Regions from separate parts of the Telluria sp. ZT3P26 genome, predicted to be linked through region 1. Evidence: predicted binding sites of a transcription regulator. Region 1 holds the regulator's gene; the other holds the start of a gene.
What was found. The regulator FliA, encoded in region 1, starts transcription of late flagellar genes. The targets are predictions, from matches to a motif close to CTAAAGTTTNNNNNNNNNNNGCCGNTA.

Region 1 (7,521 bases):
ACCGCCACGCGCCGGTTGCGCGCCTTGCCGGCCTCGTCGGAATTGGGCGCCACCGGCCGCGTCGCCGCAAAGCCGATCGCAGACAGGCGCACCTCGGGCACGCCGTTGGCGGCGAACAACCGCACCACGCTGCTCGCGCGCGCTGTCGACAGTTCCCAGTTCGATGGATACAACGGATTGGCGATCGGCAGGTCGTCGGTGTGACCTTCGACCTCGATGCGGTGCGTGTCGTTCCTCAGCAGGCCGGCCACCTGCGCCAGGATTTCCTGGCCTTCGCCATCCAGCACTGCTTCGCCCTGCGGGAACAGCACGCTGGCGTTGATCTCGACGCTGATGCCGCGCGCGTTCTGGATGACCCGCACCTGGCCCGACTTCACCAGCGGCAGCAAGGTCGCCGACAGTTCGCGCGCCATCACGCCCATTTTTTCCTGCTCGCGCCGCGCCGCTTCGTTGCGGCGGCGGTTGATGATGTGCGACAGCGGCAGTACCGGCTCGACATTGGTGTTGACCTGCGTGGCCGCGCCGCGGCCGCCGAATGCATTTCCCAGCGCATCGGACAGCACCTGGTACTTGCCCTCGTTGACGATGGAAATGGCATACATGACGACGAAGAACGCGAACAGCAGTGTGATCAGGTCGGCGTACGAAATCAGCCAGCGCTCGTGGTTCTCGGTGGAGACATCGTCGTCGTAGCGCTTGCGGGCCATGGTGGTGGGTTAGTGGTGCGTGAGCAGGCTGGCGACGCGTTCGTCCACGACGCGGCCATGGTCGCCACTGGCCAGGTCAGAAAAGACTTCGGCCAGGATCTCGTACTGCGACACCTTGTCGCTGACGATGGCCTTGAGCTTGTTGCCGACCGGGTAGAAGAACAGGTTGGCCATGCCCACGCCGTACACGGTCGAGACAAACGCGACCGCGATGCCGGAACCCAGACGGGCCGGATCGGACAGGTTTTCCATCACGTGAATCAGGCCCAGCACGGCGCCCAGGATGCCGATCGTCGGCGAATAGCCGGCGGCCGATTCCCAGATGCGCGCCGCCTGGCGCTGGGCGAATTCGTAGCCGTTGATTTCGTGTTCGAGCAGGCTGCGCACCTTGTCGGGGGCGATGCCGTCGACCACCAGGCGCAAGCCCTTGGCGACGAACGGGTCGGCCTTGTTCATGAATTGTTCGAGCGACAGCAAGCCGTCGCGGCGCGCCGTCAGGCTCCACAGCGCGATCTCGCGCGACAGTTTCTGGCGGCCGTTTTTCGGTGGCACGAATACCCAGCGCAACATGGTGATGCCGCGCAAGAAGGTGCGGGTCTCGCTTTGCAGCAGCACGGCGCCGAAGGTGCCGACCACCACGATGGCAAATGCGGCAGGCTGGATCAACGACGAGAACTTGCCGCCGTCGAGGGTATAACCGAGAAAGATGCCGGCGATTGCCAGCACCAGGCCGATTACGCTGGCCCAGTCCATAATTGCTCCCGTAAGGTGGTGCGCAAACGTGCGACGGCCTGGGTGTGCAGCTGCGACACCCGCGATTCACTCACGCCCATCACGGCGCCGATTTCCTTCAGGTTCAGTTCTTCTTCGTAGTACAGGCCCATCAGGAGTTTTTCACGCGGCGGCAGCTTGTCGATCGCATCGATCACGGCCTGGCGAAAATCGGTTTCCATCAGGCTGCGCAACGGGTCGGCATCGTCCACCGCATAGCGGTCGAGGAAATTGTCGCTGCCTTCGTCGGCGTGGAAGTCTTCGTAGTACAGCAGCTGGTGACCACCCGAGTCGGCCAGCATGTCCTGGTACTCGTCGAGCGAGATCTTGAGCGACGCGGCCACTTCGGATTCGCTGGGAGGGCGGCCCAGGCGCTGCTGCAGCGACTGCATCGCGCCCTCGACCTTGCGCATGTTCTGGCGCGTGCTGCGCGGCATCCAGTCGCTGGCGCGCAGCTCGTCGAGCATTGCGCCGCGGATGCGCAGCACGGCGTAGGTCTCGAACTGCGCGCCGTGGTCGTCTTCGTAGCGGTTGATCGCGTCGAGCAAACCGATCATGCCGGCCTGGATCAGGTCATCGACCTCCACCGAAGGCGGCAGCTTCGCCTTCATGTGGTGGGCAAGACGCTTTACCAACGGCATATGCTCCGTCAGCAAAGAATTCTTGTCCGCTTTCCCTTTGACCGTATACATGCTGGCGTATGTCTTTTTCTTTATATGTCGTTGGCGACGGTGTCAGGAACCGATGGACGCGCTGCCCTGACGGCCGAATTGCGGCAGTGCCGGCAGTGCGAACTTGCCGGCCAGCTGGCGAAACGCGACCGATGCACCGGCCAGCGGAAACGCATCGACCACGGCCCGGCCCAGGCGCGCAGCGCGGTGCAGGTATTCGTCGGCCGGCACGGCGCCCATGAAACTGAGCTTGACGGCCAGGTAACGTGTTGCTGCCAATGACATATTATCGTATACCACCTTGGCCTCCCCCTCCGTCGCGCCGGTCACCAGGATGCCGAATGGCCGGCGGCCCAGTTCCTGCGTCAGGCGCTTGATGAGCGCGTAGGCATTCGTGATCGACGCCGCACTGGTGGAGACCTGGATCACGATCTCGGAACTGGACATCAGGGGCACCGGGAATTCACCGTCCGGCCCCAGTTCGCCATCGACGATCACGATGCCCGCCTGCGTGGCCAGCACGTCGAACGTCTTGCCCAGACGGCGCACATCGTCGGTCGATTCAGGCGTGCCCATGGGCACCACCGAAAAGCCTTGCGGGGCCGAATGGATCACCTGGTTCAGGGCGCTTTCCTGGCGCGCGACCTGCAGCAGCGAGGCGCCGCGGTTCAGGCCCAGGCGGCGAGCGACGCCATACTCGACGTTGCAGGCATCGACGATCAGCACGTCATTGCCGGTCTGGGCCAGCGAGGCGCCCAGGTTCACCAGCATCGCGCCCTTGTCGTCTTCCGGCGTGGCCGACAGGAACGTGAGCACGCGCGGACGCGGGCCCTGCAGCATGCGGCGCAGGCCTTCGGCCTGGTCGAAGTCAAAACTAGCCATGCGACACCTCGCGGCGGGTGGCCTGCGCGGTGGCTGCCATCAGCATCGGCAGGTCGGCATCAAGCGGCGCCACGCCGCGGTTGCGGAATGCGCGGTCGATCAGCATCGCGCTGTCGGCCACGTGCAGGTCTTCCGGCACGCGCTGGCCGTTCGAGACGTAATGCAGTTTGAGCTTCTGGCGGATCACGATGTCGAGCACGCCGCCGGTGGAGGCTGCTTCGTCCATCTTGGTCATGATCGCGCCGTGCAGGCCGCTGCCCTGGTAGGCGCGCACGACTTCGTTCAGCGTCTCGTTGGTCGACGTCGAGTTCAGGCACAGCAGGCGTTTGACTTCGGCGCCCGAGCCCGACAGCATCGCGACCTGCTCGGCCACCATGTGATCGCGCTGCGACATGCCGATGGTGTCGATCAGCACCGTGTGCTTGTTGCGCAGTTCTTTCAGGGCGATGCGCAGGTCGGCTTCGTCCTTCACCGAGTGCACCATCACGCCGAGGATCTTGCCGTAGATGCGCAGTTGTTCGTGACCGCCGATACGGTAGGCGTCAGTGGTGATCAGGGCCAGCTTGTCCGGGCCGTGGCGCATCACGCAGCGCGCGGCCAGCTTGGCCGTGGTGGTGGTCTTGCCCACGCCGGTCGGTCCGACCAGCGCGAACACGCCACCTTCGGACAGCATCGCGTCTTCGTTGCCGATGGTCGTCAGGTTGCGGGCCAGCACCGTCTTCACCCAGCGCATGGCTTGCGCCGCGTCGTTGGTGGCCGGCATTTTTTCGATGATGTAGCGCGCCAGCGTGGCCGAGAAACCGGCGGCCAGCATTTCGCGCAGCACGGTGGCCTTGTGCGGCTCGCGCTGGGCGGTCGAGCCCCACGACAGTTCGGCCAGCTGGGTTTCCATCAGGCCGCGCATGGCGCGGATTTCGCTCATCATGTTGCTGACTTCGGCGTTCGCCGATTCCTTGGCCTGGGTGATGGCGGCGCTCATCATGGCGGTCATGGCGGCCATGTCGATGGTCGGCTCAGGCGCCGGTGCGCGGCGTTCGGCGTAGGTTGCGGCCGGCTCAACCGGGGCCAGTGGGGCGACTGGCGCGACATAGGCAGGCGCGACCGGCGCGTTCATGACTGGACCGGCATCCTGGTAGCGGCGTGCCGGGGTGACGCGCGGGGCGGCTGGCGCGAGTTCGTCGAAGTGCTGCAGTTGTGGCTTTGGCTGGGCCATCTCGGAATCCGCGACCGGCGCGGACAGCGAGGCGACGTCATCGTTATCGAGCGCCAGGATTTCGACAGCGCCATCGACGGGACGGTTGGACAGGATGACGGCATCCGGGCCCAGGGCTTCACGCACCTTGCGCAATGCATCCCGGGAAGTTGCCGCTGTAAATTTCTTCACTTTCATCGTGGTTCTCCGCACTTCAATCTATGTTCTGCATGACGGGCACATGCCCATCGATAGGAATCATTATTGTCGATGCCGTGCGGAAACGATCAGCCGAGAAGGATGGGGAAAAGGGCCTATTTCCCCACAAACAGAAAAAGTGATACTGGTTTCCTGGAATCTGGCAGGGTCGGTGCAAACACAGTCCGGGTTTGCGCTGGCGCAGACAGGTGGCATCCGGGCACCGATCTTGCCAATGCCGGCGGGGTCGAACCATGACTGGTACGGCTGGCGTCCCAGTTCTACTCATCAGGAGACTCGCATGACACGCTCGATCCGGCTGATCTACCGTAACGTAAGGGGCCGTGTACGCCAGAATTTCGGCTGGGCCGGCCTCACCGAACGCTCCGCCGTACTGATTACGGCGGCCGAATGGCGGCCGACGGCCGACCCCTTCGATTCACCACCTGGCCGCCCTCTGCTGGGCGAGGCCAATGTGTATGTCACCAATATCGGGCCGCATGATCCTGAAGGCAACGTCGGTGGTGTCGAGTTTCATCTGCATGTCGACTGGAACAGCCCGTTGCATGTCATGGTGACCATCACCGACCTGGGGCCGATCGAAGAGCAGATCGTGATTGGCTAGGCGCCATGGCGCGCCGCTGTGGCAGCGCCATCCGTTGTGACACCTCAGCAACTGCCTGCATCAGCTACCTATGATCAGAAGCTCCTCAACCGGGCTTCAAGGAGTTCTCTATGATCGAATGTACATTCAAACTCAACGGTGAACCGCTGAGTACGTTTGAAATGAGCTCGTTAAAATTTCCAGCCTTCTCCGGGCTTGGTGAACATAAAAATCGACGGGAGTTCGCCTGTGCCGCAGGCGTCGGCCCAATTCCGCCAGGCGCCTACTACATCGTCAATCGTCAGTCAGGCGGCAGGTTCGGTCCGCTACTTGATTTCATCAAGGACAGGTCCGACTGGTTTGCCCTGTACGCAGCCGACAAGCACATTGACGATGAAGTCTTTTGCAATACCGTGAAATGAGGAAATTTCAGGCTGCACCCAGCCGGTACGCGCGGCATCAGTCAAGGGTGCATTACGCTGACAACCCGGACTGACTTCGACGTACTGCGACATCAACTCATCGCAGGCGGTCAGGTTCTCATTCCAGGCACCTCATTACACGCTTATGGCCGAGTAACTGTCCAATGAAGAGAGTACTGATACGACTGTCTCTGATCATCTGGGTCCTTGCTGGCACTGTTGTGCTCGCCCGCTTTCTGCTCATCCACCACGACCTTTTCCCACCGTTCCCGGAGGCGTGGGCAATTTGGCTGATCAACCTGTACGGCTCAAGGGATGGCGAAGAGCTGGCCGATCTTGAGATACTCGTCGCCCTGGGGCTGGCCTTCAGCGCGATTCTGACGGTCACGACGCTTGGCTGGCTGGTCTGGCGTCACATCCATCGCCCTGCTCCGGCATGATGAACACAGGGCAGCGCCTGCGCTGCCCCTTCCCTGTTACATCGGCACGCCCACGAGGCTCGTCACGCGAATCGTCTTGGTCTCGGGCACTTCAGCATGCGACAGCACCTTGAGGGCGGGCACGGCGCGGCGCAGGAAGCGCGAGAGCAGCACGCGCAGCGGCGCCGGCACCAGCAGCACGGGCGACAGGCCCATCTGCTCCTGCTGGTTGGCGGCGTGCGCTGCCTGCTGGGCGATCGTGTCGGCCAGGCCCGGCTCGATGCCGGTACCGTCGCCGCCGGCGCCCATCGCCTGCATCAGCAGACGCTCGAGGCGGTTGTCCAGGGTCATCACCGACAGCTCGTTCTCGCCCGGGAACAATTGCTGGACGATCGCGCGGCCCAGCGACACGCGCACCACGGCGGTCAGTTCGGCCGGGTCCTGCGTCATGCCGGCGTGCTCCGACAGCGCTTCGATGATCGAGCGCATGTCGCGGATGTGCACGCCTTCGACCAGCAGGTTCTGCAGCACTTTTTGCAGCGTCGACAGCGAGACGACTTTCGGCACCAGGTCTTCGACCAGTTTCGGGGTTTCCTTGCCCAGGTGGTCCAGCAGCGCCTGCACTTCCATGCGGCCCAGCAGTTCCGACGCGTGCAGCGTGATCAGGTGGTTCAGGTGCGTGGCAACGACGGTGCCGGCATCGACCACGGTGTAGCCCATGCTTTGCGCTTCGTCGCGCAGGCTGGCTTCGATCCAGGTCGCCGGCAGGCCGAAGGCCGGGTCGGTGGTGACCACGCCTGGCAGCGTGCCGCTGGCCATGCCCGGGTTGATCGCCAGGAACTGGCCGTTGAGTGCTTCGCCGCTGCCCACTTCGACGCCCTTGAGCGTGATGCGGTAGGCCGATGGCTTGAGTTCCAGGTTGTCGCGGATGTGCACCGGTGGTGCAAGGAAGCCGACTTCTTGCGCGAACTTCTTGCGGATGCCCTTGATGCGCTTGAGCAGCTCGCCGCCCTGGTTCTTGTCAACCAGCGGAATCAGGCGATAGCCCACTTCCAGGCCCAGCGTATCGACCGGCATCACGTCCTGCCAGGTCGCTTCTTCGCTCTCGGCCGGCGTCGTGCGGGCGGCAGCAGCGGCATCGGCCACGGCGGCGGCTTCCGCCGCGGCCGGCGCTTCTTTCCTGCGCTTCGAGATGACATAGCCACCGGCAGCGAGCGAGCCGGCCAGCAGCAGGAAGACCATGTTCGGCATGCCCGGGATCATGCCCAGGCCACCGATGATGGCGGCGGTGATGTACAGCGCTTCCGGACGGGCGAACAGCTGGTTCGTCAGTTGCGAGCTGACGTCTTCATCGTTGGCCACGCGCGAGACCACCATACCGGCCGCGATCGAAATGATCAGCGAAGGAATCTGGGCCACCAGGCCATCACCGATGGCCAGCAGCGTGTAGATCTTGGTGGCTTCGCCGATGGCCAGGTCGTGCATCACGACGCCGACGATCAGGCCGGCAATCATATTGATCACGGTAATCATGATACCGGCGACGGCATCGCCCTTCACGTACTTCGAGGCACCGTCCATCGCGCCGTAGAATTCGGCCTCTTGCGAGACTTCCTGGCGGCGCTTGCGTGCTTCGTCTTCACCGATCAGGCCGG
Region 2 (7,521 bases), on a different contig from region 1:
TGCGCCGCTTCGAGATCTTCGCCGATCGCACCGAGGTGATCGACCAGCACTACCCTGCCGCGGGCGATCCGAACGTGCTGATCGACCTGATGCTGGTCGACCCGGCCACGGGCGTGCAGCGCAAGATCGACCTGGGCGCGGACAAGGACATCTATCTGGTGCGCGCCGATTTCAGCGCCGATGCGAAGACGCTCGTGTTCCAGCGCCAGACGCGCGACCAGAAGCGGCTGGACCTGGTGGCCGTCGATGTCGGCACGCTCGCCCAGCGCCCGCTGTTCTCGGAAAACTCCAAGACCTGGGTCAGCATTCACAACGACCTGCGCTTCCTGAAAAACCGCAAGGCCTTCATCTGGGCCTCGGAGCGCAGCGGCTACAACCACCTGTATCTGTACGACCTGGACGGCAAGCTGCTGCACCCGATCTCGCGCGGCGCGTGGGGCGTGGACGATGTGCTGGCCGTCGATGAAGGCGCCGGCAAGGTGTATGTGTCGTCGAACCGCGATGCGGTGATCGACAAGCAGACCTATGCGCTGGCGCTGGACGGCAGCAGCGCCGACAAGCCGGCCCGCATCACGCAGGGCGACGGCTGGCACGACGCCGCTTTTGCCGGCAATGGCAAATTGTTCGTCGACACCTATTCGAATCCACGCACGCCACCGCAAGTGTCGATCCGCCGCGCCGATGGTGCGATGGTCGAGTGGATCGAAAAGAACGAGCTCAATGCCAATCACCCGTACACGCGCCACATGGCCGACCACCTGGCCACCGAATACGGCACGATGAAGGCCAACGATGGCCAGACGCTGCACTATTCGATCATCAAGCCAGCCAATTTCGACGCGACCAAACGCTATCCGGTGTTCCTGTTCACCTATGGCGGCCCGCACTCGCAGCGCGTGACCCGCGCCTGGGGCAATTACTTTGACCAGTACATGGCGCAGCAGGGCTTTGTCGTGTTCCGCCTCGATAACCGTGGCTCGGGCCGCCGCGAGCGCGCCTTTACCGACGTGCTGTACAACAACCTGGGCAAGCATGAAGTCGAAGACCAGGTCACCGGCATCGACTGGCTGGCCAAACAGAGCTTTGTCGATCCGAAGCGCATCGGCGTGTTCGGCTGGAGCTATGGCGGTTTCATGACGCTGCGCCTGCTGTCGGCGGCATCGGACAAGATCGCGATGGGCGTGTCGGTGGCGCCGGTGACCGACTGGTCGCTGTATGACACCCACTACACCGAACAGTTCGTCGGCGCGACGCCAAAAAGCGATCCGGAAGCCTACAAACGCAGCGGCGTGTTCGCGCACCTGGATGGCATGAAGTCGCCCCTGCTGCTGGTGCACGGCATGGCCGACGACAATGTGCTGTTCTCGAACACGACGCTTCTGATCGACGAACTGGTCAAGCGCAACGTGCAGTTCGACCTGATGACGTACCCGGGCGCCAAGCACGGCATCTCGGGCCGCACCAGCCAGCGCCACGTGTATGGCCTGATCGAAGCGTACTTCAAGCGCCACCTGGCCGAGACGCCGGCAAAATAAGGCGGCTGCGCCAGACGTAAAAAAGCCGCATCGGAAACGATGCGGCTTTTTCTTTTCCCGGCTGCCTGCCGCGATTCGCGGCTGGCGGGGGAGTCCGTATTATGGACGTGGACGTGGACGGTTTGCGTCGTCAGCTGCGTCTTCGACGGCTTCGCGCACGTCGCCAGCTGCGTGCTGGACCTTGCCTTCAGCCTGGTTTGCCAGACCTTTGGCCTGCTGTTCCTTGCTGTCCACCAGTTTGCCGGCGCCTTCTTGGATTTTGCCGCCAACTTCTTTCAGTTTGCCTTCGACTTGGTCTTTGTTCATGGTGATCTCCTTTGGTTGGCATGGCCGGTTGGCGATGCGATGAGTACAGATTAACGGAATGTTTCCAGCTCTTCTGTTAGCGCACGCACATAAATGCCATATCGCATTTGGGCCGCGACCAGGTCGAATTGCGCGACATCTTGCTCCTCAGAATGCTATTGTTTTAACAACACCATTCAACCTACACGTAGACACATCACCATGCATCCCCACACGCCGCCTTCTACCGACGCCACGACGCCGGAAACGCCCCTTACCCAGCGCAAACTCGCGCGCCGCGTCACACTCGTCAACGGTATCGGCGTCCTGTTCATCCTGGGCCTGGCAGCAGTCGTGCTCGCCGCCGACGCCCTGCTGCTGATCTTTGCCTGCATCCTGTTTTCGATCCTGCTCTACAAACTGAGCGCGCTGCTGCATCAGCGCACCGGCATCAAGCGCAATATCGCCCTCGTGATCGTCGTGCTGCTGCTCACCGCCATCTTTGGCCTGGGCGGCTGGGCGATGGCGCCGCAGATTTCCGAGCAATCAGGTCAGCTGGCCAAGGAAATCCCCGCCGCCGTCGAGCGCCTGCAAGGGGAAGTGGCGCAACATCCTGTGCTCAAGCGTGTGGTGGCCGAGCTGCCGCCACCGGAAGACATCGTCAAGCAGATGGGTTCGCTCGTACCGAATGCCGGCCTGTTCTTCAGTGGCGTCATCGGCGCGCTGGGCAATATTGTGATCATCATTTTCGTGGGCATTTACTTTGCCGCCTCGCCGGGTGTCTATACGGGCGGGTTCATCCGTCTCGTGCCGCAACAGAAGCGTGGTCGCGCACGTGAGGTCATGCAGGAGATGGGCGACAACCTGTCCAGCTGGCTGCTGGGCAAGGCCGTGTCGATGCTGATCGTCGGCGTCACGACGGCGATCGGCCTGAGCATGCTCGGCGTACCGCTGGCGCTGATCCTGGGCGTGATTGCGGGCCTGCTGGACTTCATCCCCTACCTGGGCCCGATCATGGCGGGCATCCCGGCGGTCCTGCTGGCGCTGTCGATCAGCCCTGACCTGGCGCTGTATGCGCTGCTGCTGTTTGCAGCGATCAATATGCTCGAGGGTTATGTGCTGCAGCCGATGATCGAGGCGAAGGCCATCGAATTGCCGCCGGCACTTGTGATCGTGATGCAACTGATCTTCGGCACGCTGTTCGGCTTTGCCGGCGTCGCGCTGGCCACGCCGCTGGCGGCCGTGCTGTCCGTGCTGGTCAAGATGCTGTATATCGAAGACATACTAGGCGACAGAACCGGGGACAGATCCGGGGACAAACGCACCAGCCGGCCATGAAAACAACAAAGCCGCGCAATGCGCGGCTTTGTCGATCATGATGCTGAAGTGAATCAGCGGAGCTGCATCAGCGATTGCCTTTTGCGATTTCCTTGACGTCGCCAACTTTCTTCTGAGCTTTGCCTTCAGCCTGGTTCGACATGCCTTCGCTCTGCTGCTGGCGGCTGCCGACGGCTTCGCCGACTTTCTCCTGCACCTTGCCGGCGACTTCCTTGGTCTTGCCCTTGACTTGATCCTTGTTCATTGCAATCTCCTTGCCCGTGACGTGGATGAGGCTTCACAGTAGGAGCATGTTCAGGTCAGTTCTGTACGCCGTTTAACACATGGGTTTGCGCCAGACGCTCGCCAGCCACGGTTGCTGGTCGCGCGGCAAACCTGGTGGCCGGTAATAGTGGTGCAGCGCGACGAAGCCGGCCGCCAGCATGAAGCGCTCCCAACTGTCGTAGTCATGGTAGCTGCCATAGCGCGCGCCGTTCCAGCCTTCCTGGTTATCGCCGCGTGGATTCGACGTGAACAGCACCCCGCCCGGCTTGAGCGTGCCGAACAATTGATCGAGCGTGCCTGGCAACGCCGCGCTCGGCACGTGAAACAGCACCGCGTTGGCAAAAATGCCATCGAACAACGCTGGCGGCAAATCCAGGTGCAGGAAATCCTGCTGCCACACCTCGCAACCACTGTACTGCCGGGCCATTGCGACAAACCGTTCGCTGCCATCGACGCCGATGGCACGGTGGCCGAGACCGCTGAAGGTCTTGAGGTCGCGCCCGGGCCCGCAACCAAGATCGAGGATCGTGTGCGGCGCTGGCGTGGCGATTGCGCCCAGCAGCGCATCAATGTTTTGACTTACGTCATGGTCGATGGTGCCGTTAAAGAAATCTTCGGCATGCTCGTTATAGTGTTCAAGCGTACTGCGGGTGATGTCGTCATGGTTCATGCGCATAGTATGCCAGCGGCGGCGCCCGTTGCGGGCCACACCCCTGCGCAAAATAATCTGAAAATATTTTCCAGATCACCCTAAAGTTTCCACAAGCGCAGTCGTAAATGACTCAGACAACCGGGAATCCGGCCTGAAAATTAATGCTCTGGTGCCAATATGAACGCAAACGATGTCCTTGCGATGTACGAAAACCTCGCTGACCTGACTGGTCAGATGACGCACGCCGCCAAGGCAGGCGACTGGCACGAGTTTGCACAATTGAATATGGAAGCCAGGGCTCAGGCAGCCCCGGCAGTGGCCGGCATGCCCGCACTGACGGGTGCCAAGCGCCTGAGCAAGGTCGCGCTGTTGAAGCAGCTGATGGCCAACGACCGCGCCATCCGCGATGTGACCGAGCCATGGGACGAGCAGGTCGATCGCGCGCTGCAAGCACACTGATCTGCCATCGAATCGTTGATCAAAGCACCTGCGGGTGCTTTTTTTACGCCGAAACGCCCACGTTGCAAACACCAGGCAACAAAAAAGCGCCCATCGGGCGCTTTGGTGGCCATCGAGCAGCGCGCTGGATGGCGAATTCGGTGAGAGGACGAACCCCAGCTATCTGCTGGCGTCGCCTCGTGCCGGTTGCTGCCGGCGTCCGTTGCCACTGTAGGCAAGCAGACTGCTTCCAGACACAGGCGTTTCCTCAACGGTCGTCTGCTTGCCGCGCCACCTATCGTTGGTGACTGCGCCAGACCCTGTGCTGTCTGTGATCTTGTCGATCACAAGACCATTATAGCTCAGAATCAAAGTTGTGTAGACATTTCCTTGTGCGGCTCGTCCAGCTGTGGTTCAACCGGCACCGGCGCCTTGTTCTTGCGCGCGAAACGCTGGCGCAGGCGCGCCATCAGCGACGTGCGCGGCATGGGCTCGATCACTGGCCCTGCCCGCTTGCGGCGGCGCAGCACGAGCAGCACACCACCCACCAGCACCAGTACGGCGATCACCGCGCCGGCGATCCAGCCCCAGGGCGTGGACGCGTCCGGTTCCGGCGCAGACCGCTTGCGCGAAGGCCGTGGCGTCGCCGGTTTCGCGACCTTGTCCTGGACGACGGCGGACGGACTGGCGCCCAGCGCCACTTGCAGCACCCGCACCTTGTCTTCGAGCGTGCCGATCTGCTCGCGCAACAAGGCATTCTTGACATCGAGCGCGGCGCACACGGGCGCACTGTCGGCGGAGGACGGTGCGCAGGTCGCGGCAGGCGCGGCTGCAGGGGCGGATGCGGGAACCGGCAGCGGCGTCAGCGATGGCGCCGACGCTTGCGCGGCTGCGGCCGGTTCCGGCGTTGGCGCTTCCTTCACCACAGCGAGCAGCTTGGGCGGCTTGGGCGGCTTGACCGGTTTGGGCGACTTCACTGGCGCTAGCTTGTGCGCCGCCACCACCGGCCTGGACGCCGCAACGGGTGCAACAGGCGGGTCGGCCACGACCGGCACGGGCGCCGGGGCCTGGGCCTGGGCCGGCACTGGCAGCGGTACGGCGGGCGCCGGCGGATTCGGGTTCGGCGTGATGAAGATCGTCACGAGACGCACGTCGCGTTCGCTGCCATCGGCCAGTTCCAGATACAGGTGCAGGCGGCTTGATTCGACCGGCGCCGACGACGTGACGCGCAGGAACTGACGGCCATCGCGCTGGGTCACACGCATGGCCAGCGTCGACAGCACGGCCGGCATGCCGATGTTCGCGCCACGGTACACGTCGGGGCGCGCCAGGCGTGCCTGGACGAGGGTTGCGGGCGAAGCAAGCGCGGTCAGCTCGAGCTCCAGCGCCAGCGGCTGGCCGATATACGAACTGATGCGCGGCTCACCAAGCTCGGCCGCGCCGACGCCGCAGGAGAGCAAAACACACGTGATGAATACAGGGAGGCGGCTGGCCATAGCAACTAACAAGAGTGAAGCCCAAGCGTCATTAACGGACATTGGGATAAACTCTTTAATCCCAGCCTCTTGCATATCAGGACATGTCCATGGAAAACAGGATTGAGAAAGACAGCTTTGGTCCAATCGACGTCCCGCAGAACAATCTGTGGGGTGCGCAGACCCAGCGTTCGCTGCACCACTTCGACATCTCGACCGAACGCATGGCGCCCGAACTCGTCGCCGCCCTCGCCCAGGTCAAGCGCGCCGCGGCCGCCGTCAACCGCTCGCTGGGCAAGCTGCCAGCCGACAAGGCCGACGCCATCATCCGCGCGGCCGATGAAGTGCTCGACGGGCGCCACCCCGGCGAATTCCCCCTGGCCGTGTGGCAGACCGGGTCGGGCACGCAAAGCAATATGAACATGAACGAAGTGCTGGCCAACCGCGGTTCCGAGCTGCTCGGCGGCGAGCGCGGCGAAGCACGCCTGCTGCACCCGAACGACCATGTCAACATGGGCCAGTCGTCCAACGACATCTTCCCCACCGCGATGCACGTGGCCGCTGCCTGGGCGCTGGCCAAGGAGGTGCTGCCCGCGCTGGCGCAATTGCGCAGCACGCTGCTGCGCAAGTCGCGCGATTTCGAGCCGATCGTCAAGATCGGCCGCACCCACTTGCAGGATGCGACGCCGCTGACGCTGGGCCAGGAATTTTCCGGCTACGTCGCCCAGCTCGAATTTGCCGAAAGCGCGCTCAAGTCCACCCTGTCGGGCCTGCTGCAACTGGCGGCCGGCGGCACCGCCGTGGGCACGGGCCTGAATGCGCATCCCGATTTCGCACCGCGCATCGCGGCCGAACTCGGTTCGCGCACCGGCCTGTCGTTCAAGTCGGCGCCCAACAAATTCATGGCGCTGGCCGGGCATGACGCGATGGTGTCGGCCCATGGCGCGTTCAAGCTGCTGGCGACGGCGCTGATGAAAATCGCCAACGACATCCGCTGGATGGCGTCCGGCCCGCGCTCGGGCCTGGGCGAAATCACGATCCCCGAAAACGAACCGGGCAGCTCGATCATGCCGGGCAAGGTCAATCCGACCCAGTGCGAAGCATTGACGATGCTCTGCTGCCAGGTGTTCGGCAACGATGTCGCGATCACGGTCGGTGGCTCGCAGGGCAATTTCGAGCTCAATGTGTTCAAGCCGATGATCGCGCACAACTTTTTGCAAAGCGCGCGCCTGCTGGCCGACGGCATGCGCTCGTTCGACACGCACTGCGCCCAGGGAATCGAACCGAACCTGGTCCGGATCGGCGAACTGATGGAAAAATCGCTGATGCTGGTGACCGCACTGGCGCCGCACATCGGGTATGATCGCGCCGCGCAGATCGCCAAGACCGCATCGAAGGAAGGCCTGACCCTGCGCCAGGCCGCCCTGCAGAGCGGTTTTGTCGACGACCAGCAGTTTGACCAGTGGATCGTGCCGATCGATATGACGCGGCCCGATCCGGTCGAGTAAATACCCAGTACCCGGGCGGCCTCGTA

Region 2: a site for FliA is predicted at 4,173-4,199, ahead of AC56LN_RS16525 (flagellar protein FliT). Genes of this name have one in related genera too.

The regions. Positions count from the first base shown of each region.
Region 1 covers NZ_JCASII010000001.1:755,088-762,608, reverse strand. Annotated here, with positions in the region: gene motD (flagellar motor protein MotD) at 1-707, opposite strand, end outside; gene AC56LN_RS03330 (flagellar motor protein) at 717-1,460, opposite strand; gene AC56LN_RS03325 (RNA polymerase sigma factor FliA) at 1,442-2,170, opposite strand; gene AC56LN_RS03320 (MinD/ParA family ATP-binding protein) at 2,213-3,031, opposite strand; gene flhF (flagellar biosynthesis GTPase FlhF) at 3,024-4,421, opposite strand; gene AC56LN_RS03310 (hypothetical protein) at 4,723-5,046, shown strand; partial or broken gene AC56LN_RS03305 (DUF2778 domain-containing protein) at 5,157-5,615, shown strand; gene AC56LN_RS03300 (hypothetical protein) at 5,612-5,887, shown strand; gene flhA (flagellar biosynthesis protein FlhA) at 5,924-7,521, opposite strand, start outside.
Region 2 covers NZ_JCASII010000005.1:13,843-21,363, reverse strand. Annotated here, with positions in the region: gene AC56LN_RS16550 (S9 family peptidase) at 1-1,535, shown strand, start outside; gene AC56LN_RS16545 (CsbD family protein) at 1,635-1,841, opposite strand; gene AC56LN_RS16540 (AI-2E family transporter) at 2,043-3,158, shown strand; gene AC56LN_RS16535 (CsbD family protein) at 3,226-3,402, opposite strand; gene AC56LN_RS16530 (class I SAM-dependent methyltransferase) at 3,475-4,092, opposite strand; gene AC56LN_RS16525 (flagellar protein FliT) at 4,252-4,533, shown strand; gene AC56LN_RS16520 (FimV/HubP-related protein) at 4,881-5,972, opposite strand; gene fumC (class II fumarate hydratase) at 6,098-7,495, shown strand.